Regions from separate parts of the Pantoea sp. S18 genome, predicted to be linked through region 4. Evidence: predicted binding sites of a transcription regulator. Region 4 holds the regulator's gene; each other region holds the start of a gene.
The links. The regulator LexA, encoded in region 4, represses DNA repair genes until DNA is damaged. The targets are predictions, from matches to a motif close to TNCTGTATGTACATACAGNA.

Region 1 (5,907 bases), 1.2 Mb from region 4:
AGGAAAAGCGCGATTATACAGGAATCAACCCGGTTAATCACGGCGGAGTTCCGGCCCGGATTGTGACGGCTGCAACATGTTTTTCCTTGCTGCATCCAGGAAAAAAGCTGTTATTCTTAGTTTGTTACGTGATCACGATGAGATTCCGATGAAATACCAGCAACTCGAAAATCTTGAAAGTGGATGGAAGTGGAAATACCTGGTGAAAAAGCATCGGGAGGGTGAACTGATCACCCGTCATCTTGAGCTTAGCGCGGCGCAAGCTGCGGTTGATACGCTGCTATCGATGGAAAATAGCCCGGTTGAGGTTAACGAGTGGATCGCTCAGCACATTCATCCTGATTTGGAGAATCGTCTCAAGCAGACGATACGTGCGCGCCGTAAGCGTCACTTTAATGCCGAGCATCAACATACGCGTAAGAAATCGATCGATCTGGAATATCTGGTGTGGCAGCGACTAGCGGGATTGGCGCAGCGTCGCAGTAATACGCTATCAGAAACCATCGTCCAGTTGATTGAAGATGCCGAACGCAAAGAGAAGTATGCCAGCCAGATGTCTACGCTGAAGCAAGATCTGCAGGCGATCCTTGGGAATGGTGGCTCGGAAAAAGAGTAGAATTCTTTTCGTTCTCATTACATTTAGCCATAAAAAAACCCCGCCTTAGCGGGGTTTTTTACTGCGTGATAACTTAAGCCTGTGGCTGAGTTACAACGTCTTTGATACCTTTCACGTCGATTTCAACGCGACGGTCTGGCGCCAGGCAGTCGATCAGGGCATTACGGCCTTTCACGCTGTCACAGGTGTTGCCAGTAACTGGGTTAGATTTGCCCATACCGCGTGCAGAGATCTTGTTAGAAGGGATACCTTTAGATACCAGGTAATCAACTACAGACTGAGCACGTTTCTCAGACAGTTTCTGGTTGTACTGCTCTGAACCGATGCGATCGGTGAAGCCCAGTACTACAACAGAACCGTCTTTCGGATCCATTGAGCTCAGCTGGCTGTACAGCTGATCCAGAGCCTGCTGACCTTCAGGCTTCAGAGTTGCCTTGTTGAAGGTGAACAGAACGTCAGACTTCAGAGTGAAACGCTTGGTTTCAACAACTGGCGCTGGAGCTGGAGCCGGAGCTACAACTGGCGCTGCATCTTCTTCCTGACCGAAACGGTAAGAAACGCCGACGCTCAGCATGCTGTTGTCTGGACGCGCACCAACGGTACCTGCGTCACCGATGTTGTTAACCCACTGATAGTCCAGGCGCGTCGCCCAGTTTTTGGTCAGTGCGTATTCAACACCAACAGCAGCCAGCGGAGAAACGCCGGTATCGTGGTCGCTGTGACGAACGCCATCGGTGTTCTGAGTAGAGTCTGCACGCCATACCATGCCACCCAGACGGGTGTAGACATCGAAGTCTTCGGTGATTGGGTAGCTCAGTTTAGCAGCCAGCTGAACGCCTTGTGCTTTGAACGCGCCATTGGTCACGTTGCCTTTGTTAGGCATACGGCCCAACCAGTCGTAGCCCAGCTCGAAGCCCAGGTACGGGTTAGCTTGGTAACCAGCGAATGCACCAGCACCCAGCTGAGATTCGTGAGTTGGACCGTCGTTGTTCTCGTAACCGTTACCGTAGTAACCAGTATCGTGATACTGAGACCAGCCCAGTTTAGCACCGGTGTACCAGGTGTTATCTTTAGGTGCGGCCTGCGCTACGGTAGCGAAGCCAGCCAGTGCCACTGCAATTGCGATAGCTGTCTTTTTCATTTTTGCGCCTCGTTATCATCCAAATAGGCAATGAGCAAAAAGGTTGCTCTTTGTGTTAATCCTTCGCCGGGTCTAAACGCTCGCTTTTGACTCTACCGAAAAAACGGAGGTTATTGAGCACCCTGGCGAGCTAAAGTCTACAACGAGATTGGAAACTTACAAGTATGATGTGACGCCGGGCAGCAAAAAAACAGCGATTTATACACACATTTTAACAAATCACCTGGCTAAATCTTCGGTATTAGAAAACAAAAAAGCGTCTAAGCCATTGTCATAGCTGGCGGGAAAAGAATCAGTAGCTTAGATGCAACTTATGCAAAAAAAATGCTGAGAAAATTCCTGGAATTTACTTAATGAAACAATTCAGACGGAATTTTTGCTGAGTTAGGTTGTCTGGAAGGGGCATATTGACGTCCCTGCGGACGCAAAATCAGACCGAGTGCTTCACCTTCCGCCGCTGCTTGTTCCAATTCTAATCGCTCTTCATCACTCAATTCGTACGGAATCCAGGCAAGAACGACGCTGTAATTACCCGTACGTAATGCTTTCACCATACTTTCCACGGTGTTAAAACGCTCAGATTCGGTGATATGCATACTCTTTTCTAACGGCAATCCCGACTGCTGCATCCAGTTACGATTCAGCTTATGCGCTGGAGTGAGCCACAGCTGCCAGCGTGATTGCTCACTAAGCTGTTTTAGTACCGGCAACAGCATAAGTTGCATCATTCCAGGTTGTTCGCTGGAACGCAGTTCAGTGATTCCACCCAGCGAAGGTTGCGCTAAGCTGGATGAAGCGAAACGATTTGAACGGTCAGCAGAGCCAGAGAAATGAGTACGCATAATTTAATCACTCAGTAATGAACTGTATGGATGTACAGTAATAGCTTCCTGGATAAAGATCAACCTCAATTTCTGAAAACGCCTCGCAATTTCTGCACAAGATACCGCCCGCCTGCTTTTATTCATTGAACAGCTAAATCGTTTTTTTTATCTTCTAACCAGATGAATCTGCGAGCTTTTATAGGAAATTTCCCGCGCATGGAATCCATTGAAGGGGGCGTTATGAAGAGATATAACCCGGTAGTTGAGCAATCGAAAGCGCAGTTGGCAGCATTAGGTAAAATTGAATCGCGCACGCAATTTGGTGGTTATGCACTGACTGTTGAGAAGGTAATTTTTGCGTATATCAATGAGGATGCACTCTATCTTCGAGCCAGCGAGGCGCTTCACGTCTATAACGCACAGCGTTCACTGGAACCGCTGGTGTACCGTAAGCGTGGCGTGCCGGTGACACTGAGCTACTTCAAAGTGGATACGCAATTGTGGCAAAACCCTGAACAGTTATTGCAGCTGTCAGCATGTTCTCTGCGTGCCGCACAGGATGAAGCGGCTACCAGACTTGTCTCGCTGCGTCTGAAAGATCTGCCGAATTTAAGCCTCCGATTAGAGTTGATGCTGCATAAGGTAGGGATCAGTTCGGTGCAATTGCTGTGTGAAACAGGGTCGCGACAAAGCTGGCTGAAACTGCGGGCGGTGAATAAGCACATTGGGTTAAAAACGCTGTTGGCGCTGGAAGGTGCAATATCAGGACATCATGAAGCAGCGTTACCCAGCGCAATCAGGCAAGAGCTTTATACCTGGTATCTAAAAATGCTCCGCCAGCACGCGGCGGAGCATCAACCGCTTTAATCGTTGACGAGGGTACGGCGTAGACGGGCGATTTCAGGCAGCAGCGCGACTAACAAGCCCAATTGCTGAATCACTAGTGGTGCGCGTGTATCCGGGCTGTTTTTCATCTCGCTCATGCGCTGCATTAGCGTCTGCTGCATCTCAGTGGCTTGAGCATCCGTAACCCGGTCGATCTGCAGCACATCTTCAATGAAGCAGACGGCGTCATCCAGTAAGGTAAGCAAGGTGCTATCCGCGAGATGTTCGCGGTGCGCTCCCAATGCGGAGATATAGCTGAGGAAGGAGTGGTTCAGGCACAGCAGTCGAAACGCATTCTCACGTAGCGGTTGTTGTAGCTTGAGTTCACCACTGATGTTTGACACCACTGACGCTAGCTCGGCATCGGCGTTATGCGCATCGCGACGTGCCACACGATAAGCGAGACGATTGTCCTTGCCTTGATGGTATTGCTCCATAATCGCATCCAGATAGCGGCAGTTCGCATCCAGTGTACGATCGGCAACGGCAGTGATTTTGCGAAAACGCCAGTCTGGCCAGACAAAGGCCACGGCCAGCCACGCCAGACCGCAGCCCAGTAAGGTGTCCACCACGCGCGGTAGCGCCACTTCAAAACCTTCGCCGAGCAAATTGAAGCACAGCAGAACCAGCAAAGTGATAAACAAGGTGGCTTGAGCATACTGAATCTGGCGGAAGGCGAAGAACAGCACGCCGCTCAGTACAATCAGCACCAACTGACCTTCAATCGAGGGCACCAGCCACAAGACCGGCAGGCCGATAGCGATGCCGGCTAAGGTGCCACCAATACGCAATGCGAGGCGTCGTCGAGTGGCGTTGTAGTTGGGCTGGCAGACAAACAGGCTGGTCAACAAGATCCAGTAACCGCGATCGACGCCGGTGATTTTAATGAAGGCGTAGCCAACGCACAGCACCAGCGACATACGCACCGCATGGCGGAACAGGGCAGATTGCGGACTAAGATGGCGACTGAGGCGCAAACGGATATCCGCCCAGCCGCTGAGTCCTTCCCGTGATAGATGGTGATCGCTCTGTGGGGGCGGTTCGGCCAGCATCTGTTCTGATTCAATCGACGCCAGTTGCGCATCAATAGCACGCAGATTACGCAGCAGCCAAAACAGCGCGTGAATGTGTGGATCCTGCGGCTCATTCTGCTGAAGACGTTGCAGTGCGGTTTCCAGACGTTCGAAGGTGCGTTCAAAATGGCTGTCGTGATGCCACGACTGACGCAGCAAAATGGTCTCCGCCAGCTGCCTACAGGCACGCGCTTGCATATTCATCAGGCGCTGGAAACGGAACAGCACTTCGTTGTAACGCCAGTTATCACGCAGCAGATGGTATTGCAGATGCGAGGAGCTGGCGCGCTCATGGATATCCTGCGCGACAAAATAGTAGTGCAGGCTGCGGCGCGTGCTGCGTGAACCGCGATCACCACGCAAACGGCTTTGAATCGTACTTTTGGTGAGATTCAGCTGTGCCACCAACTGACTGTTAACCATCGCTGTGGCAACCAGCGTGGCGTCATCCTGATCGCCGCCATCGGGATCAAACAGGTTCGCTTTGGCTTCGAGATAACGCGCCAGCTGGGAAAAACTGCCTGCCAGCTGCTCCTGTACCGGGCGCACCGGGAACATCAAATGACCGATAAAGGTCAGTAAGTTGTACCAAAGGGCACCGTTCAATAGCAGCGCGGGCTGCATCCACCATTGTGGGAATAAGCCGATGCCCAGCATGGTGTAAACCGCAATCAGCAGCGCACCGAAGGCGATGGTGGCATAACGCTGTCCCAACGCACCGAGCAAAATAAAGCCCCAGCTGGAAAGCGCCAGGCCCAAACCGAATGCCCAAGGATGGGGGAACAACAGTTCCACCGACACCGAAGCAATACAGAAACACACCAGCGTGATCAACAGATTGCGCACACGCCCAATCCAGCGATCGTCGAGATCCGCCAGCGCCGCAGCGACTACACCCAGCGTCAGCGGAATGGTCCACTCGATTTGGTGCAGCCACCACGGCACCGCCGCGCATCCGGTTAAGGCAAAGAAGATGCGCAGCAAATAGCGCAGGCTGCTGTTAAACAGATAACGTCGCCAGCCTGGCAAGGCGTCATGAATCATTGAACGGCCTCAGTAACGGCGACGCGCATTGGCTTCACGCGCGGCCTGGGCTTCTTCAACAGAGACCACGCGACGGCCCACCGGCCACAGCGCAATTGCGGCGATTTTGAAGTTGGCGATGCCAACTGGAATGCCGATGATAGTCAGACACTGCACGATACCGGCCGAGATATGCGCCAGGCACAACCACCAGCCAAACAGAATCAGCCAGAAGATGTTGAGGAAGGTGCCGCCAGTATTCATCACATGGCTTTTGCTGTCGGGGCGAAGCACATCGACATGCACCGCTTCGTTGCCAAAGGGCAGCAGAGACAGCTTGGTGAT
Region 2 (5,907 bases), 960 kb from region 4:
AGCCCATCAGCCACAGTACGATGCTGCACAGCGTCGACAGCAGGTTCAGCACTGACATCCTTTCCACACTCCGGCTGAAGCTGCTTCTCAGCCCCATACCGTAACGTTCACTCTTTTCATCCCGGAAGTTCTGCTCTATCTGCATTCTCCGGCTGTAAAGCTTCATTATCGTCCGTGACTTCAGCTCCGCATCGCTGGTAAACAGCACCCACGGCTCACGGGCCAGGCGACTCTGGTTTGCCTCTTCGCGCGTGTAAAAAAAACGATCCCGGCTTTTCTTTCCGTGACGATTTTTGGGTGCTCTCTTATGAACGTGCACGAAGCCGTAAGCCGGTGATTTTTTATATCGCGTCAGCCGGGCCGCACCAGCACAGCGCGGCGTTGTGCCGGCTTTTAGCTGACCCGGCGTTACCCACTCTTCCGTTCCGGCCAGCTTCAGAACGCCGTTGCCCCTGAGCCGGCCGATGAAGTGCCATCCGTGCGACTGAACGCGGTTAAACCACTCGCGGCGGAACCCGGCATCGGTGACGATGGTCACTTTCCTGTCTCCCAGGCACCCGGCCAGGTCGTCCAGAAAACGGTTCTGAAGGTCGGGATTTCCCAGCTTATCGCCTTCTGCGATGAGGCTCAGCAGCGGGATGGCGCGTCCATCCGCCAGCAGGCTGGCACGCAAAAGGCTGAAGGACTGAGTCGGCCAGGCGCTCCAGTCCACGGCAATGACGCACTCCTTCATGTCCCGGATAAGCCAGCAGATAATGTCGCGTGACAGCGCGGGCACCTCCCGGTGGAGGGCGGCATTCCCCATAAGGCGGTCAACGCGTTTGATTTTGTGCTTAACGCGGGCATCGCCCGCAAGAGAGCGACCAATGCTGGTCAGATTGAGGGAAGCACCGCGGGTCAGGGAAATCGTCATATCAGTGAGGGCGTTACGACGATACTGATGGGTGCTGGCTAAAGATTCCCGTAAAAATTTATGGCAAAATGCGGAAGCAGGCATAGTGGCGATCTTATTTTTTGTTGGCGCAATAATTAGATCATTTTTCCACTGTGCCTGCTTCGTTTTTGTGGGGATTCATCAGTCCGTAGGGTCGCCATTTATGGCGACCTGGCTACATCGTCACGTTGCGGTCAGCCACTTATTCACCGTCAAATCATCCAGCTGCGCCACTTTGCCATGCGCCACGTTACGCCCACGATGCAGCAGCAGGAAATAGTCGGCGACGCGCCGGACAAGCGACACGTGCTGCTCCAGCAGCAAAATGGTTAAACCATACTCACGGTTTAGCCGACGAATCAGATTGCCCATCTCCTCTTCCAGCCACGGCGACATCCCTTCCGTTGGCTCATCCAGAATCACCAGCTTGGGCTGCAGCACCAGCGCACGCGCCAGTGCCAAATGTTGCTGTTGCTCCATCGGCAACTCGCCGCTGCGCTGATGGCGCAATGAATAGAGCGCCGGAAACAGGTCAAACACCATTTCCGGAATGGCGCGGCTACGATCGTCCTGCGCTGCCATCAGGGCGATCAGCAGGTTATCCTCCACGCTCATCTGCGAGAAAATATGCCGTCCTTGCGGCACGTAACCAATGCCGGTGCGCGCGCGCAGCTCGGCGGGTTGCAGCAGCAAATCTTCCGGCGGCGCGCCATCTTCCTGCCAGGTCATCGAGCCGCTGTTAATCGGCAGGCGGCCCATAATGCAGTTCACCAACGTGGTTTTGCCCATGCCGGGGCTGCCCAGCACGCCGGTGCAGGTGCCCGGCGGCAGATCGAGATCCACATCCCACAGAATGTGATTTTGACCGTAAAACTGATTCACCGAACGTAAACTCAGCATCTGACATACTCCTTCCAGATTATTAGCCTGAATGCTCCCGCTCTGTGTCGTCTGGCATACAGTCGTGCACGATTGATGGACACCGCTGTCGTCGGCAACTGCCGATATGGACTCGTCACTCCATACCGTTAACACTGCAATTCCCAGGCCAGGTTAGGAATTTAACTCTTTCCAGGTCGGAAACCTGACAAATCAACCGCTAAAAGTTGAGAAACGCTTAACAATTGCCGGCGGTGATAAATTAGCTGCACTTTGACGGTGCTGACTGCTTAACGTTTCTGGTGCATTTGATCGTTCGTAAGGCAATAACCGGGGAAATAAATGGTCTTAAAGCCTGGTTTTTCTCCCGGCAAGGAGAGGTAAACAGGGAAAAAGAAGGGTTAATGCCACACGCAGGAGAAGAAAAATAAATGCGAAAAAATTTTTTTTCGCGCTTAAGAATGGGCGGGAGAAAATTATACACAGCCGATGGGCTCGGGGCTGGATTCACTTATCCACCATTACTGTGGATAACCTTGTGCATTAGCGACTGAAAACCGTGTGCAAGCGAGTAAATTCGCGGCCTTCATACATTATGATGAGAAACTGGGCTTTTGAGTCAATGTCAGTAAAAACAGCAGGTTAGTTAAAATCAAGCATGCGAATTATCTGGCTTGTCATCGGACTGCAATTTAATGACACTCTATTGACAAATGTTAAAAGCGTCCTCCGCTTGGGGATAACATTGCGCAACAAGAGCTTGCTGGCTGCCGCTTAAATTGCATTGAAGAAAATCGGCTTCAGGTTCCATTATCGTGCAAGGTTACTGTGATTATGTCCAGTATTTTTTTCTGGCAAATTCGCCATAGCAGAGTAGAATTAGCAGCCTGCCCGCCGACTTCATCTGCTGGAACCGCTAAAACATGAGCAAAGCCTTTAAACTCAACTCCGCTTTCAAGCCTTCAGGCGATCAACCTGAGGCGATTCGCCGTCTCGAAGAGGGGCTGGAAGATGGACTCGCGCATCAAACGCTGTTGGGCGTGACGGGCTCTGGTAAAACGTTTACCGTGGCGAACGTGATTGCCGACCTCAACCGTCCGACCATGGTGCTGGCGCCGAATAAAACCCTGGCAGCGCAGCTCTACGGCGAGATGAAGGAGTTTTTCCCGGATAACGCGGTGGAGTTTTTCGTCTCTTATTACGATTACTACCAGCCTGAAGCCTATGTGCCGAGTTCTGACACCTTTATCGAGAAAGATGCCTCGGTGAATGAGCACATTGAGCAGATGCGTCTGTCGGCGACCAAAGCGCTGCTGGAGCGTCGTGATGTGATTGTGGTGGCGTCAGTTTCGGCGATCTACGGCTTGGGCGATCCTGATCTCTACCTGAAAATGATGCTGCACCTGACACGCGGCATGATTATCGATCAGCGCAGCATTCTGCGTCGCCTGGCGGAGCTGCAATATACCCGCAACGATCAAGCCTTCCAGCGCGGTACCTTCCGCGTGCGCGGCGAAGTGATTGATGTGTTCCCGGCCGAATCGGATGACATCGCACTGCGTATTGAGTTGTTCGATGAAGAAGTTGAAAGGCTGTCGCTGTTTGATCCGCTGACCGGCCAGATTGATTCCGTCATCCCACGCTTTACCGTCTATCCCAAAACGCACTACGTGACGCCGCGTGAACGCATTCTGCAAGCGATGGAAGAGATCAAAGATGAGCTGGTGATCCGCCGCAAAGTGCTGCTGGAGAACAATAAGCTGCTTGAAGAGCAGCGTATTTCTCAGCGTACGCAGTTCGATCTCGAAATGATGAATGAGTTGGGTTACTGCTCCGGCATCGAAAACTACTCGCGCTATCTCTCCGGTCGCGGACCGGGCGAGCCGCCGCCGACTTTGTTCGACTATTTACCGGCGGATGGCTTGCTGGTGGTCGACGAATCGCACGTCACTATTCCGCAGATCGGCGGCATGTATCGCGGTGACCGCGCGCGTAAAGAGACGCTGGTGGAATACGGTTTCCGCCTGCCGTCAGCGCTGGATAACCGTCCAATGCGCTTTGAAGAGTTTGAAGCAGCAGCGCCGCAAACCATTTATGTGTCGGCCACGCCGGGTAATTACGAGCTGGAAAAATCGGGCAGCGAAGTGATCGATCAGCTGGTGCGTCCAACTGGCCTGCTGGATCCGGTTCTGGAAGTGCGTCCGGTGGCGACGCAAGTGGACGATTTGCTGTCGGAAATCCGCAAGCGTGTTGAGATCAACGAGCGTGTGCTGGTGACCGTATTGACCAAGCGTATGGCGGAAGATCTCACCGAATACCTTGTGGAGCACGGTGAGAAGGTGCGCTATCTGCACTCGGATATCGATACCGTGGAACGTATGGAGATTATCCGCGATTTACGCCTCGGCGAATTTGATGTGCTGGTTGGCATCAACTTGCTGCGAGAAGGTCTGGATATGCCGGAAGTATCGCTGGTGGCGATTCTCGATGCCGATAAAGAGGGCTTCCTGCGTTCCGAGCGTTCGCTGATTCAGACCATTGGCCGCGCCGCGCGTAACATCAACGGCCGGGCGATTCTCTACGCCGACAAAATCACGCCGTCGATGGAGCGCGCGATGGGCGAAACCGAGCGCCGTCGTGAGAAGCAGCAGAAATACAACGAAGAGAATGGCATTACACCGCAAGGGCTCAACAAGAAGATCACCGATATTCTTGAGCTCGGTAAAAACGTGGTGAAAACGCGCGGCAAAGGCAAAACCGCGTCACGCACTGCGGCAGAAGCCGAAGCTAACTATATGGCGCTTACGCCGCAGGCGATGCAGAAGAAAATTCACGAGCTGGAAGGGCAGATGCAGCAACACGCGCAGAACCTGGAGTTCGAAGAAGCCGCCAGCGTGCGCGATCAGTTACATCAATTGCGTGAGCTGTTTATTGCGGCTTCGTGATGGTTGTAGCGAGGTCGCCATAATCGTGATGGTTGTAACCAGGTCGCCATAAATGGCGACCCTACGGACTGATGAATCCCCACAAAAACGAAGCAGGCACAGTGGAAAAATGATCTAATTATTGCGCCAACAAAAAATAAGATCGCCACTATGCCTGCTTCCGCATTTTGCCATAAATTTTTACGGGAATCTTTAGCCAGCACCCATCAGTATCGTCGTAACGCCCTCACTGATATGACGATTTCCCTGACCCGCGGTGCTTCCCTCAATCTGACCAGCATTGGTCGCTCTCTTGCGGGCGATGCCCGCGTTAAGCACAAAATCAAACGCGTTGACCGCCTTATGGGGAATGCCGCCCTCCACCGGGAGGTGCCCGCGCTGTCACGCGACATTATCTGCTGGCTTATCCGGGACATGAAGGAGTGCGTCATTGCCGTGGACTGGAGCGCCTGGCCGACTCAGTCCTTCAGCCTTTTGCGTGCCAGCCTGCTGGCGGATGGACGCGCCATCCCGCTGCTGAGCCTCATCGCAGAAGGCGATAAGCTGGGAAATCCCGACCTTCAGAACCGTTTTCTGGACGACCTGGCCGGGTGCCTGGGAGACAGGAAAGTGACCATCGTCACCGATGCCGGGTTCCGCCGCGAGTGGTTTAACCGCGTTCAGTCGCACGGATGGCACTTCATCGGCCGGCTCAGGGGCAACGGCGTTCTGAAGCTGGCCGGAACGGAAGAGTGGGTAACGCCGGGTCAGCTAAAAGCCGGCACAACGCCGCGCTGTGCTGGTGCGGCCCGGCTGACGCGATATAAAAAATCACCGGCTTACGGCTTCGTGCACGTTCATAAGAGAGCACCCAAAAATCGTCACGGAAAGAAAAGCCGGGATCGTTTTTTTTACACGCGCGAAGAGGCAAACCAGAGTCGCCTGGCCCGTGAGCCGTGGGTGCTGTTTACCAGCGATGCGGAGCTGAAGTCACGGACGATAATGAAGCTTTACAGCCGGAGAATGCAGATAGAGCAGAACTTCCGGGATGAAAAGAGTGAACGTTACGGTATGGGGCTGAGAAGCAGCTTCAGCCGGAGTGTGGAAAGGATGTCAGTGCTGAACCTGCTGTCGACGCTGTGCAGCATCGTACTGTGGCTGATGGGCTAC
Region 3 (5,907 bases), 1.4 Mb from region 4:
TCAGCACATTAAAGGATATTTAAATGGGCACGGCGATATTTATGGTAATGATGGTGTGCGGTTATTGGTATACTAGCCGCGACATGTCGAGCCGTTTGAAAATTAAGCGCTCTTTTGGCTGGGATGTCTATTTTCTTATTGCACTGTATGGCTGCATATTTGTACTGCAAGGCGTGTTGGCGACCGCCATTATCTGGCTGATTCTGCTGGCCGCATCCGGTGTGAACAATGCCTTTGCCCTGACTTCTGCGGAGAATGTGCACTGGAACGTCGATTTCATGACGTGGAGTTTTTTAGGCATTCAGGCGCCGGTAGTGCTGATGTTGGCCTTTGCCATTCTGTTCTGTATGTATAGATCCAATTGGGCGGTGAGCGCCCGGCTCAACGCCGGTGGGCGCAAAGAGCTGTATCAGCGCCTTTCACGCTCCAACGGCATCGAACAGTTGCTGCTGCAGTGTATGGAAGAAGGCGAACTGGCGTGGGTTACGCTGAAATCGCGCCGTATCTATATTGGCATGATTCACGCGGCGACCTTTGAGTATGCCAATACCGCCAATATTGTGTTGATCCCGATGCTGAGCGGCTATCGCGATTCGCGCACGTTAAATCTGGCAATTGAGCATAATTACAGCAAGTGGTACCACAATCACGACATTGATTTCTCTTCGTCACCGAAAAGTGCCCTTGAGTTTCGCAAAGTGATTATGGTGCATCAAATAGAAAGTTTGTCGCTGTTTGATCCGGCTAGCGCCAGCGCATTAGCCATGGATAAGCAAAGCGGTAATAAACGCAAATGGATTAGGAAGTCTGCGCCTAAACGCGACTATCCATAATTTAATAATCAAAGATGCTGGCTTAATTATTTATGTTGTACCGAGCCAGCAACACTCCATAATAAGTCAAAATAATAAGGTAATCATGATGGACTTTAAAAAGTTCGAGGCCACTCTTCAGCTGTGGGGGGATTTACACTTCACAGGAATTGAATTACAACAGCGTGATAATAAAAGCGAAATTTACGCCACCGGCACCAATAATCATACCCAGAGTCAACTTTATATTTGCACGCTTTCTACTGAGATTGCGTCACATATTCAGTTAAAACAGTTTCGCACATGGTTACACAGAATTAACATTGGTAAAGCAAAACGCCGGTTGGCTCTGTTACGAAAGGAGTAATGACATTGTCCCCGCGTGGGGGACAGCGGAAAATATCAGGCGTCGTCAGGCGTATAGCCCACCACAATTTCCAGCGTTTTGCGCAGTACATCGGCTTCAGCATCACTTTCTGCGGTTTCCAGCGCCATAATCAGACAAAGAATAATCGATTTATTACTGACGCGCCCTTCCGTGGCCAGCACGTGGCGGATAACCCTATCCAATACGGCAGCTTCGTTTCTTAACGTACTGTCTGCATTGCGAAAATGCTCTGCCAACTCGGTATCAGGCAGTGCAGCATAGAGGTTGTGATTTTCCGACATGATTCCAGTCCCGTGATTGCGTGTGTGCCCGCATTGCTATGTCCTAAACGCGAGCCAATCGGTCAATGTTTACGATTGTTGCCAGACTGCTGGTTATGACCAAACAGCTGGAGAACGTTATCTCTTTGCGGCTGCTCTTCGCGCAGTTTTTTCCCCGCCGAAATGCTGTTGCGCACATCGGTGATGGCGGCAGTAATCGCCTTACGCTGTTCGTCATCGGTGCTCTGCTGTTTCATCAGCGTCAGCTGATCCATCAGCGCCTGAGTATTAACGGGACCCGGCTGCTGCAGCAACGCCAGCGCGGCTTCGCCAATAATTTCATCGATTATTTTCTGCTGTTCACTTCTATTCATAACGAATCATTCATAACGAATCTCTGATCGCCGCTTCGCCCCGGTGCGGGGCGAAGCCAGTGTGGGAGCGTATTCAGAGTAAAATTTTAATACTTGTACAAGTTTGACGTCTGACAGGCTCTCAGCTTTCGCGTTCGAATAATAAGCCAATCAGCTGATGATAATGATGCTCTTCTTCGGCATTGGCGGCCAGTTCCAGTCTGCGCAGCAGCTTGGTGCAGAGCGATTTGCGGTTGAGATTACGGCCTTCGCGTAAGATTTCAACCACGATCTGACCCAATGTTTCCTGCTGCGATGGCAGCGACGCTTTGCTGAAGTAGTTGGCAATGGCCTCGACTGAACTCGGCGTGTATCCGTTCTGACGCATAATTGACCCCAATAATTAAAAAAGTTAGGTCATTTGACCTAAGTAAAGTTGTACAGATAGCAAAAAGCTGTACAAGGAGCTTACTCAAGTTAGCTGGCGGGATTTGTTGCAAAAAGTGCTAATAAAGGTGAATTAGGATAATTGGAAAGCTTTTATTTCCAAATCCGTGCGCTCAGCGCCGAAAGTCATCGACGCGTGAGCTTATTGGGATGGTCAACTGTCGTCGGCGTCGGCCGAGGGCATTCTGACGCTGCCTTCCTGACGGCTCAACCCGCGCAACGCTGAATGGACGCGGTTATCGCTGCCCGCCGGTTGACGGTGCGTGAGCAACCATTGCTGCGCCTGGGCAATGCGCTGCTGCTGTTGTGTGTTTTGCTCTTTTCTCGCCATGCGCGCAAGTTCTGCCAGTAGTGAGGAGACGCTGACATCCTCACGACGTAGCAGTAACGCATAGGCCGCTTCGCCGATAATTTTAGGTTGCGAATCTGACATCTTCTACCTCCTGAGAATATGGGCTTACGCTTGCTTCTCACTACTCACTATAGATCATCAGCGTGACGCCTTGTTAACAGAAAGCTCTGGTTATCTTGGGTTTTTGTTACTAACACGTTATGGTAACTGCCCTTCGGTGGCCTCTGCTCGCACCGACGATGTGATTAATAACAAGAATGAAGCAAGGAAATCTGGCATGGAGTTCACCATACGCAAAGCCCAGGCAGAGGATGCAGAGCTGCTGCACCTGCTAGGCCGCATGACCTACAGCGCGCATTTTAAACATATGTGGGTTTCCGCAGAAGAGCTGGATGCCTTTATCGACAAGGAATATGGTCTGGCTGAGCTGAATAGCAGCCTGGCGGCCCCCAACGAGAGCTGGCTGATCGCCGAGACCGACAAGCCGATTGGCTTTGCCAAAGTCACCTGGAACACACCGGTACCGGATTCCGGCATGAGCGGCGCGCTGCTGAATAAGCTGTACCTCAATCCGGAAGAAACCGGCAAAAACTACGGTCGCTGGATGTTCGAGAGCATCATCAATGAGGCGCGCGACAAACGCGAAGGTTATCTGTGGCTGGAAGTGCTAGGCGATAACGTGCGTGCACGTAAGTTCTATGAAGCCTTTGGCATGCAGCACATCAAAGACATTCCGTTTGTCACCGCTTCGCAGCAGAGCACTCTGCAGATCATGGGAATGATGATTTAAGCGCAGCGGCAAGCCATTTGGCACAAAATAAATTTCCTTTGTTGCCAACTGTTTTGCAAATCATTGCGGGTTCTGGCTTGATCAAACCGCCCAATCGACATTACTGTATACATATACAGTAATGATTTGAGATCGCAGCCATGCAGTTTTATCAGCCCGCGGAAATCCGCGCCATTCTTGCCTTACCCTTGTTCATCAGCCGCGTGCCCTGCGGCTTTCCGTCCCCGGCGCAGGACTACGTTGAACAACGCATCGACCTCAACGACTTTTTAGTCGATCACCCCAGTTCAACCTACTTCATCCGAGTCAGCGGTGACTCGATGATCGACATCGGTATCAATGAGGGCGACATGCTGGTAGTGGACAGCTCGCTGAAACCCAAACACGGTGACATTGTGGTGGCTTCGCTTTCCGGCGAGTTCACCGTGAAACAGCTGATGCTGCAGCCTTACCTGCATCTCAAACCGATGAATGCTGCGCATGCGGTTATTGCTATTCCTGACGCCGATGAGTTCGAAGTCTTCGGTATCGTTAAACACGTGATTAAAACCATAGGCCGCTGATGTTTGCCCTGGTGGATGTGAACTCGTTTTATGCCAGCTGTGAAACGGTGTTTCGCCCGGATCTGCGTGGCAAACCGATTGTGGTGCTGTCGAATAACGATGGCTGCATTATTTCCCTGAGCAGAGAAGCCAAGGCGCTGGGCATCAAGATGGGCGCGCCCTACTTCAAACATCGCGAAGAGCTGATGCGCCATAAAGTGGTGGTGTTCTCGTCTAACTATGCATTGTATGGCGATATGTCGCGCCGCGTGATGGAGACGCTGGCGCTGATATCCACGCGCGTGGATGAGTACTCCATCGACGAAGCCTTCGTTGACGTCACCGGCATCAATGCCTGCATGACGTTTGAACAGTTAGGCTGCGATATTCGCGACCGCATTTATCGGGATACCCATCTGCGCGTGGGTGTCGGCATTGCACCGACCAAAACCCTCGCCAAGCTTGCCAACTGGGCCGCCAAACGCTGGACCAAAGCCGAGAACGTGATGGATCTCTCTTTGCCCCGCCGTCAGCGCGAGTTGATGAAACTTGTCAAGGTCGAAGAGGTGTGGGGTGTGGGCCGTCGCTTATCGAAAAAGCTCAACCTGATGGGGATTAACACCGCGCAGGAATTGGCAGAAACCCCAACCGCGCTGATCCGGAAACACTTCGGCGTGGTGCTGGAGCGCACGGTACGTGAATTATGTGGCGAGTCTTGTCTGGCGTTTGAGGAGGTGATTCCCAACCGACAAAATATTCTCTGCTCGCGCTCGTTTGGCGATCGTATTACCGAATATCAGGATATGCGCGAAGCCATCGCCAATTACGCCGCGCGTGCCGCAGAGAAGCTGCGCAGCGAGCGGCAATATTGTCGTCATATCGGTACGTTTATTCGCACCAGCCCGCACGATCCGTATCATCCTTATTACGCCAATGCGGCCAGTCAAACCTTGATTACCCCCACCGCTGACAGTCGCGATATTATTCAGGCCACGCTTAATTGTTTAGATCGTATCTGGGTTCCCGGTAAGCGTTATATGAAAGGCGGCGTGATGCTGGGCGATTTCTTTAGCGATGGCGTGGCGCAGTTTGATCTGTTTGCGGAATATCAGCCGCGTCATAACAGTGACCAACTGATGGCCCTGATCGATAAGATGAATGCCCACCAGCGCGGCGCGCTATGGTTTGCCGGGCAAGGCATTCAGAAACCCTGGTCGATGAAACGCGAGATGCTGTCACCGGCGTACACCACGCGGCTGGCGGATCTTCCTGTGGCGAAGTAACCGCTTCACGCTTGAATTACGCGCATGCCAATACAATATTCAGGCCCTGACACGGCCACAGCTTAATAGCATCCGGAGAATCTGGTTCGGCGAAAAGATGTTTCAGCAGATCAAAAAAACGCGCCAGTCAGCGTAATGCTCGTCAGTTCAGCTTCTTTCGGTCACCATAAATGGCGACCCTACAAAGGATTGGCGCGTTTTTCGTAGGGTGCGCATTCATGCGCACCTGCATGCATTGATAACCACAGGCGCGCCGCAATACCCAGCCCCGCCTCAAGCCGCACCGCCATTTCAGGGCTGATCGATGCTTTACCGCTGGCGACTTTACTCAGCACTGGTTTTTATTTTTCGCAGCGCACCACAGACTCAAGCCCTGAGAGAATCTTCCGCTGGCGAAGTAACCGCTTCACGCTTGAATTACACGCATGCCAATGCGATATTCAGGCCCTGACACAGCCACAGCTTAATAACATCCGGAGAACCTATGTCGAATGAAGAACGCGTAAACGAGCTGGAAGAAACGGTAAACCAGCTGCAGATTGAAGTCGCTGCCTTGCGCGAGTTAATGATTAAGCAGGTGGCGGTAAATAACATCACCTTCAAAGGGAAATATGATGAGGTGATTATTCAGCTGGCGAAAGAATATGAAGAGCGCGGCTTAGAGAACGAAAGGAATAGCC
Region 4 (5,907 bases):
GTGGCCTACGACACGCAGTACGCGATGGTTGATCGTGATGACGATTTAAAGATTGGCGTGAAGTCGACAGCGATTCTGTTTGGTCGTTACGACAAACTGATTATCGGTTTACTGCAGCTGGCTACGCTTGGCCTGATGGCGTTGGTGGGCATGATGCTCAATCTGAATGGCGCATTTTACTGGTCGCTGCTGCTGGCTGCTGGTTTGTTTGTGCATCAGCAGAAGCTGATTGCCCAGCGCGAGCGCGATCCCTGCTTCCAGGCGTTTCTGAATAACAATTATGTGGGTATGGTGCTGTTTCTCGGCATTCTGCTCAGCACCGTGCCGTTCGCGGATTTGCTGTAAACATATTAGGCGCACCTAGGTGTTCAGTTAAGCGCAGAGCGACTTTCGTTCGCCTTGCGGTGAGGCAGTTGCAGCACCTCCGTGCGGCGACCGAGCAGAGAGCGCCTGGCCGCGCCCTCTGCACTCCCGGGCCTTGCGCCAGCCCAGCTCGCCGCTGCGCGGTGCCTTCACTCGTTCACGATTCCTGACGGACCGGTGGCGATTCGCTCCTGCTCAGCGCCACCTCTCGCCGCATCCATGCGGCTCGCCCTGGAATCCCTCACTCGTTCAGCGAGTTGGGATGTCGCCTCAACACCCGCGCTGCACCATCAAGTCATAATTTTGACTCGCCATCGCTACAAGTCTCGTAGGGTCGCCATTCATGGCGACCAGGTGCGCATAAATGCGCACCCTACGAAGATCCAAATCGGGTGTGTAATCATAGTGGGCGATGTCAGTAGCAGAATGATGACCAAGGTGAGTCATCAGGCAGGAGGGATCGTGGGAGAATAGCGAGGACTTAGCAGGGCGCACCGAAGTGCGCCTTTGTGTTTTCATGTCGCCTACTAATCGTGGGTGACCGCGCTCTCAATCGTCAGACGGACATCGCTGGTTACCAGCTCCGCCAGCATCTGCCACATCATATGGCTGCGTTCAGCATCGGCATCGCCTTTGTCACTGATATAACCTTCATCACGCAGCGTAAGTACCAGCGCAGTGAACACCGCTTTATCAAAGAACTCTGGCGCGTTGATGCCGTGCAGCACAGAAAGACGCTGAGCTAGCGTGCGGCTCTCTTTCTCCAGCGTGCCACGGTTGATGGCCGGTTTCGCGCTGAGGATGGCGAAGGTAATCGCGAAGCGCTGTAGCGTCTCACGAATACCCGCCGCCAACAGTTGCAGAGAACGATGACGTGCCGGTGTCATTTTCAGCTGACCATCCTGCAAGGTAATCAGCCCCTGACGTGCCATCTCTGAACAGAGTGCGTTGAGCAGCGCAGGTAATTCCGCGTTGTCCCAGCGCAGGAACAGTTCGCTCTTCAGCATCGGATAAACCAGGCTAACCTGACGCAGCAGCTCTGCTTCGCTGATTTCGCGGTGTTGCTGCACGATGGCGGCAATCAGGGATGGCATCACCAGCATGTGATGGATGTTGTTGCGATAGTAGGTCATCAGCACCGCCTGCTCGCGCGGCAAAATGATGATGTCGCCAATACTGTCTTGCTCGGTCTCGAACTTGTTCATGCCCATCGCGTGATCAAGCAGCGCTTCGGCGCTCATATCGGGCACCGTGGCTTCCGGCGAATACGGCACGTTGCGTAGGAGTTGCGTATAGCACTCTAACTGCTCAATCAGCTGTTCGCGGGTCAGTGAACGTTGACGTGACGCCAGCAGCGCAGTCACGCACAGGTTCATGGCGTTTGCTGCACCGGCTTCGTTAATGCGCACCATCAGCTTCGCCGCAATGTCATTCACGGCCGGCGTCATCCACGCAGGACGTTGCGGTTCGATAGGATCAATCGCATCGCGCCATTCCGGCACGTTTTTGTTCAGGTAGTTCATCAACGGCAGCGGTTCGCCGAAGTTAACGTAGCCCTGACCCAGATTGCGCAGCTTACGCAAGCCGCGCACCATCTGCAGGAAGCTCTCTTTCTCTTTGGCCGCGCCACGCAGCTCTTTGGCATACGTGCCCACTTCCATCACGTGCTCGTAACCGATGTAGATCGGCACGAAGGTGATAGGACGACTGCCGCCGCGCAGCATCGCTTGCAGCGTCATCGACAGGGTGCCGGTTTTCGGGTCCAGCAAACGGCCAGTACGCGAACGTCCGCCTTCCACAAAGTATTCAACGGAGTAACCACGGCTAAATAGCTCGCCGAGATATTCACGGAACACGGTGGAGTAGAGTTTGTTGCCCTTAAAGGTACGACGAATAAAGAACGCGCCCAGACGACGGAAAATCGGGCCGGCAGGCCAGAAGTTCAGGTTGATACCCGCAGCAATGTGCGGTGGCACCAGGCCTTGATGATAAAGCACGTAGGAGAGCAGCAGATAATCCATGTGGCTGCGGTGGCAGGGCACATAGACAATCTCATGACCATCCTGCGCCAGCTGACGCACGCGCTCACCGCCATGTACGTTGATGCCCTGATACAGGCGGCTCCACAGCCAGCCCATCACGCGGTCAGTGACCTTAATCGCTTCGTAAGAGAAGTTCGCCGCCACTTCCTCCATCATTTCGATGGCGTTCTGCTGGGCTTTCTCATGCGAAATCTTTTTGCTGCGTGCTTCATCTTCTACCGCTTTTTCAATCGCTTTGGACTGTAATAGCTTGTTGAAGAGATCCTGACGTGCAGGCAGACGCGGGCCGACCGCAGCCAGACGTTGGCGAGCAAAGTGAATACGCGCCACGCGAGCCAGCTTCTGTGCAATCGACTTATCGGTGCCGTGTTCGGTCGCCATCTGGCGTAGCGAAACGGTTTGCGAGAAGCGTACAAAGCTGTCGCGGCCGTGCCACAGAATAGCGAAGAACTTCTGCACGCCATTGAGCACGCGCAGATGCGGCGTGGATTCACCGGATGTTTCACGTCCCGGCGCACGACCAAACATCACCGCGACCGGCAGCATTTGCACGTCGAGTTGCGGGTTACTGCGGTGCAAATCCAGATAATCGTGGAACAGCTTTACCGATTCGGGATTGGCCACGAAATAGGGAATCACGCGTGGGCCATCGTGAATAAACACGTGGCGCGGCAGCAGGGTGCCATCGATCTCCAGCGGAGCCAGCGGATCGGGCAGATCATGTTTCAGGCATTGAGCACGCAGCGTGAGCAGGTCAGCCTTTGAATCATAAGGCAAAACATACATCACCGGACGAGTCGGATCGATCCCGTGTTCAGAGACGGGATCGGTCGGAATGACCTTACTTTTTACCAAAATAGAGAGTGGTAAATTCAATAATTTGTAATAGAGTTTACGCCAACCTGACATAGACAACTTTAAGCCTCTTGTTAGCAAAGCGCGGCAAGCATACCAGAAAGCGCAGCGAAGGTCTGTGGCTCTGCCGCCTCATACTGCCCACACATTGACGTCAAAATAGATCAAGGGTTCCATAGACATGGCAAATAACGTCACCGGTTTAGTAAGAATAGTGAAAGCAGCCGGTTATTCCTGGCAGGGCCTGCGTGCCGCATGGCAGCACGAAGCCGCATTTCGGCAGGAAGCTGTTGCCGCGCTGGTGGCCATTCTCGTGGCGTGCTGGCTGGATGTAGATACCATCTCCCGCATCTTGATGATTGGCTCGGTAGTGCTGGTTATCATCATTGAGATCCTTAATAGCGCTATCGAAGCGGTGGTTGACCGAATCGGGCAGGAGCAACATCCGCTCGCGGGCCGCGCCAAAGATATGGGATCGGCCGCCGTATTGCTGACTATCTTACTGGCTCTGTTCGTCTGGATCGCGCTGCTCTGGACGCATTTGAGATAGGGATTCCAGATTCATCAAACCGCTGATTTTTCCCTCTGTTACGGTTTTCATTTCGCGAATACCTGTATATACTCACAGCGACTGTATAAACAACCAGGGGGCGGGATGAAAGCGTTAACTGCACGGCAGCAACAGGTCTATGACCTGATTCGCGACCATATTAACCAGACGGGCATGCCGCCAACGCGTGCGGAAATTGCTGCGCAACTGGGTTTTCGCTCGCCCAATGCTGCTGAAGAGCATCTGAAAGCGCTGGCGCGTAAAGGCGTAATTGAAATTGTTTCCGGCGCATCGCGCGGGATTCGTTTGCTAATGGAAGAAGAACCGAGCGAAGGGCTGCCGCTGATTGGCCGCGTCGCTGCCGGTGAACCCTTGCTGGCGCAGGAACATATTGAAGCCCACTATCAGGTGGATGCGAATCTGTTCAAACCGAGCGCCGATTTCCTGCTGCGCGTGAGCGGCATGTCGATGAAAGATATCGGTATTATGGATGGCGATCTGTTAGCGGTGCATAAAACGCAGGAAGTGCGTAACGGCCAGGTTGTCGTGGCGCGCATTGATGATGAAGTCACCGTGAAACGCTGGAAAAAGCAGGGTGCAATTGTTCATCTGCTGCCGGAAAACACCGATTTCCAGCCGATTGTTGTTGATACCCGTGAGCAGTCACTAACTGTTGAAGGTTTAGCTGTCGGGATTGTACGCAACGGCGAGTGGCTCTGATCAGTTTCTGATCCTCCCCAACTGCGGCGGTGTGAATTTGCGCTGACCGCAGTCTGCTGTTTTACTTCTCTGTGACTCTTTCTGCGGCTCACGCTGGCGCCATTATGCTGATTACCGCACATAACGGAATGGGCTGATGCAGCTGTTTTCCTCTTCAGATAAAACACTCTGGCGGCTAGCGCTGCCGATGATCCTGTCAAATATCACCGTCCCGTTACTGGGCGTGGTGGATACTGCCGTTATTGGTCATCTCGATAGCCCTATTTATCTCGGCGGCGTCGCCGTGGGCACAACGGCAACCAGCTTCATCTTTATGCTTCTGCTATTCCTGCGCATGAGCACCACCGGATTGACCGCTCAGGCATTTGGCGCCAATGACAAAACCGCGCTGGCGCGCGCCTTAACGCAACCGCTGCTGATTGCGCTGGTTTTTGGCGTGCTATTTATGGTGCTACGAACGCCGGTGAGCAGCTTGGCGGCAGCCTTGATGGGCGGCAGCCCGGAAGTGCAGCAGCAGGCGCAAATCTTTATTGAGATTCGCTGGCTGAGTGCGCCCGCAACCTTAGCCAATTTGGTGATTCTGGGCTGGCTGCTGGGCGTTCAATATGCGCGGGCACCGATGGTGCTGCTGATCATCGGCAATCTGGTAAATATCCTGCTTGATCTGCTGTTCGTACTGAAACTGCATTGGGGTGTGGCTGGCGCGGCGGCGGCTACCGCGCTGGCAGAATATGTCACGCTGGGCGTGGGTTTGTGGATGGTAGCGCGCGTGCTGAAAATGCGCGGTATCCACTTTACTCTGCTTAAAACTAGCTGGCGCGGCGATGCGGCGCGGCTATTCCGCCTCAATCGCGACATTATGCTGCGCTCTTTAATGCTGCAAATTTGCTTCGCCTCACTCACCATCCTTGGTGCTCGAATTGGCCCGGATGTGGTGGCGGTCAATGCGGTACTGTTGATGTTCCTCACTTTTACCGCATACGCGCTGGATGGTTTTGCCTACGCGGTTGAAGCCTGTTCAGGTGAAGCTGTTGGGGCCAAAGATCGCAGTCGGCTGTTGCTGGTTTGGCATGCGGCTTGCCGCCAGGCTTGCTTCGTCGCAGCGATCTTTGCGCTGATTTATGCGTTAACCGGCCCGCAAATAGTGGCGATGTTGACGTCACTGGAAGCGCTTCGCGAGATGGCCGACAGATATCTGATTTGGCAGGTGATTCTGCCGCTGGTTGGCGTTTGGTGTTATCTGCTGGATGGCATGTTTATCGGTGCGACGCGCGGCCGTGAGATGCGTAACAGCATGGTGATGGCGGCAATCGGCTATGGTATATCGCTGCTTACGTTACCGTGGCTCGGCAATCACGGTTTATGGCTGGCAGTGAC

Region 1: the regulator LexA is predicted to act here: its motif matches at 2,620-2,639, upstream of sulA (SOS-induced cell division inhibitor SulA).
Region 2: the regulator LexA is predicted to act here: its motif matches at 2,638-2,657, upstream of uvrB (excinuclease ABC subunit UvrB).
Region 3: the regulator LexA is predicted to act here: its motif matches at 3,504-3,523, upstream of umuD (translesion error-prone DNA polymerase V autoproteolytic subunit).

The regions. Positions count from the first base shown of each region.
Region 1 covers NZ_CP142688.1:1,537,859-1,543,765, forward strand. Annotated here, with positions in the region: gene VIJ98_RS06920 (AAA family ATPase) at 1-95, opposite strand, end outside; gene matP (macrodomain Ter protein MatP) at 149-616, shown strand; gene ompA (porin OmpA) at 690-1,757, opposite strand; gene sulA (SOS-induced cell division inhibitor SulA) at 2,108-2,599, opposite strand; gene VIJ98_RS06940 (TfoX/Sxy family DNA transformation protein) at 2,822-3,448, shown strand; gene yccS (YccS family putative transporter) at 3,445-5,583, opposite strand; gene VIJ98_RS06950 (YccF domain-containing protein) at 5,593-5,907, opposite strand, start outside.
Region 2 covers NZ_CP142688.1:1,304,296-1,310,202, forward strand. Annotated here, with positions in the region: gene VIJ98_RS05920 (IS4 family transposase) at 1-997, opposite strand, end outside; gene VIJ98_RS05925 (ATP-binding cassette domain-containing protein) at 1,118-1,834, opposite strand; gene uvrB (excinuclease ABC subunit UvrB) at 2,737-4,758, shown strand; gene VIJ98_RS05935 (IS4 family transposase) at 4,909-5,907, shown strand, end outside.
Region 3 covers NZ_CP142688.1:1,769,563-1,775,469, reverse strand. Annotated here, with positions in the region: gene VIJ98_RS08240 (hypothetical protein) at 1-23, shown strand, start outside; gene VIJ98_RS08235 (hypothetical protein) at 24-833, shown strand; gene VIJ98_RS08230 (hypothetical protein) at 919-1,179, shown strand; gene VIJ98_RS08225 (biofilm development regulator YmgB/AriR family protein) at 1,215-1,481, opposite strand; gene VIJ98_RS08220 (hypothetical protein) at 1,544-1,834, opposite strand; gene ycgZ (regulatory protein YcgZ) at 1,956-2,201, opposite strand; gene VIJ98_RS08210 (hypothetical protein) at 2,415-2,693, opposite strand; gene VIJ98_RS08205 (GNAT family N-acetyltransferase) at 2,890-3,402, shown strand; gene umuD (translesion error-prone DNA polymerase V autoproteolytic subunit) at 3,543-3,965, shown strand; gene umuC (translesion error-prone DNA polymerase V subunit UmuC) at 3,965-5,227, shown strand; partial or broken gene VIJ98_RS08190 (transcriptional regulator) at 5,455-5,559, opposite strand; gene VIJ98_RS08185 (hypothetical protein) at 5,712-5,907, shown strand, end outside.
Region 4 covers NZ_CP142688.1:349,116-355,022, forward strand. Annotated here, with positions in the region: gene ubiA (4-hydroxybenzoate octaprenyltransferase) at 1-345, shown strand, start outside; gene plsB (glycerol-3-phosphate 1-O-acyltransferase PlsB) at 891-3,314, opposite strand; gene VIJ98_RS01565 (diacylglycerol kinase) at 3,442-3,810, shown strand; gene lexA (transcriptional repressor LexA) at 3,916-4,530, shown strand; gene dinF (MATE family efflux transporter DinF) at 4,667-5,907, shown strand, end outside.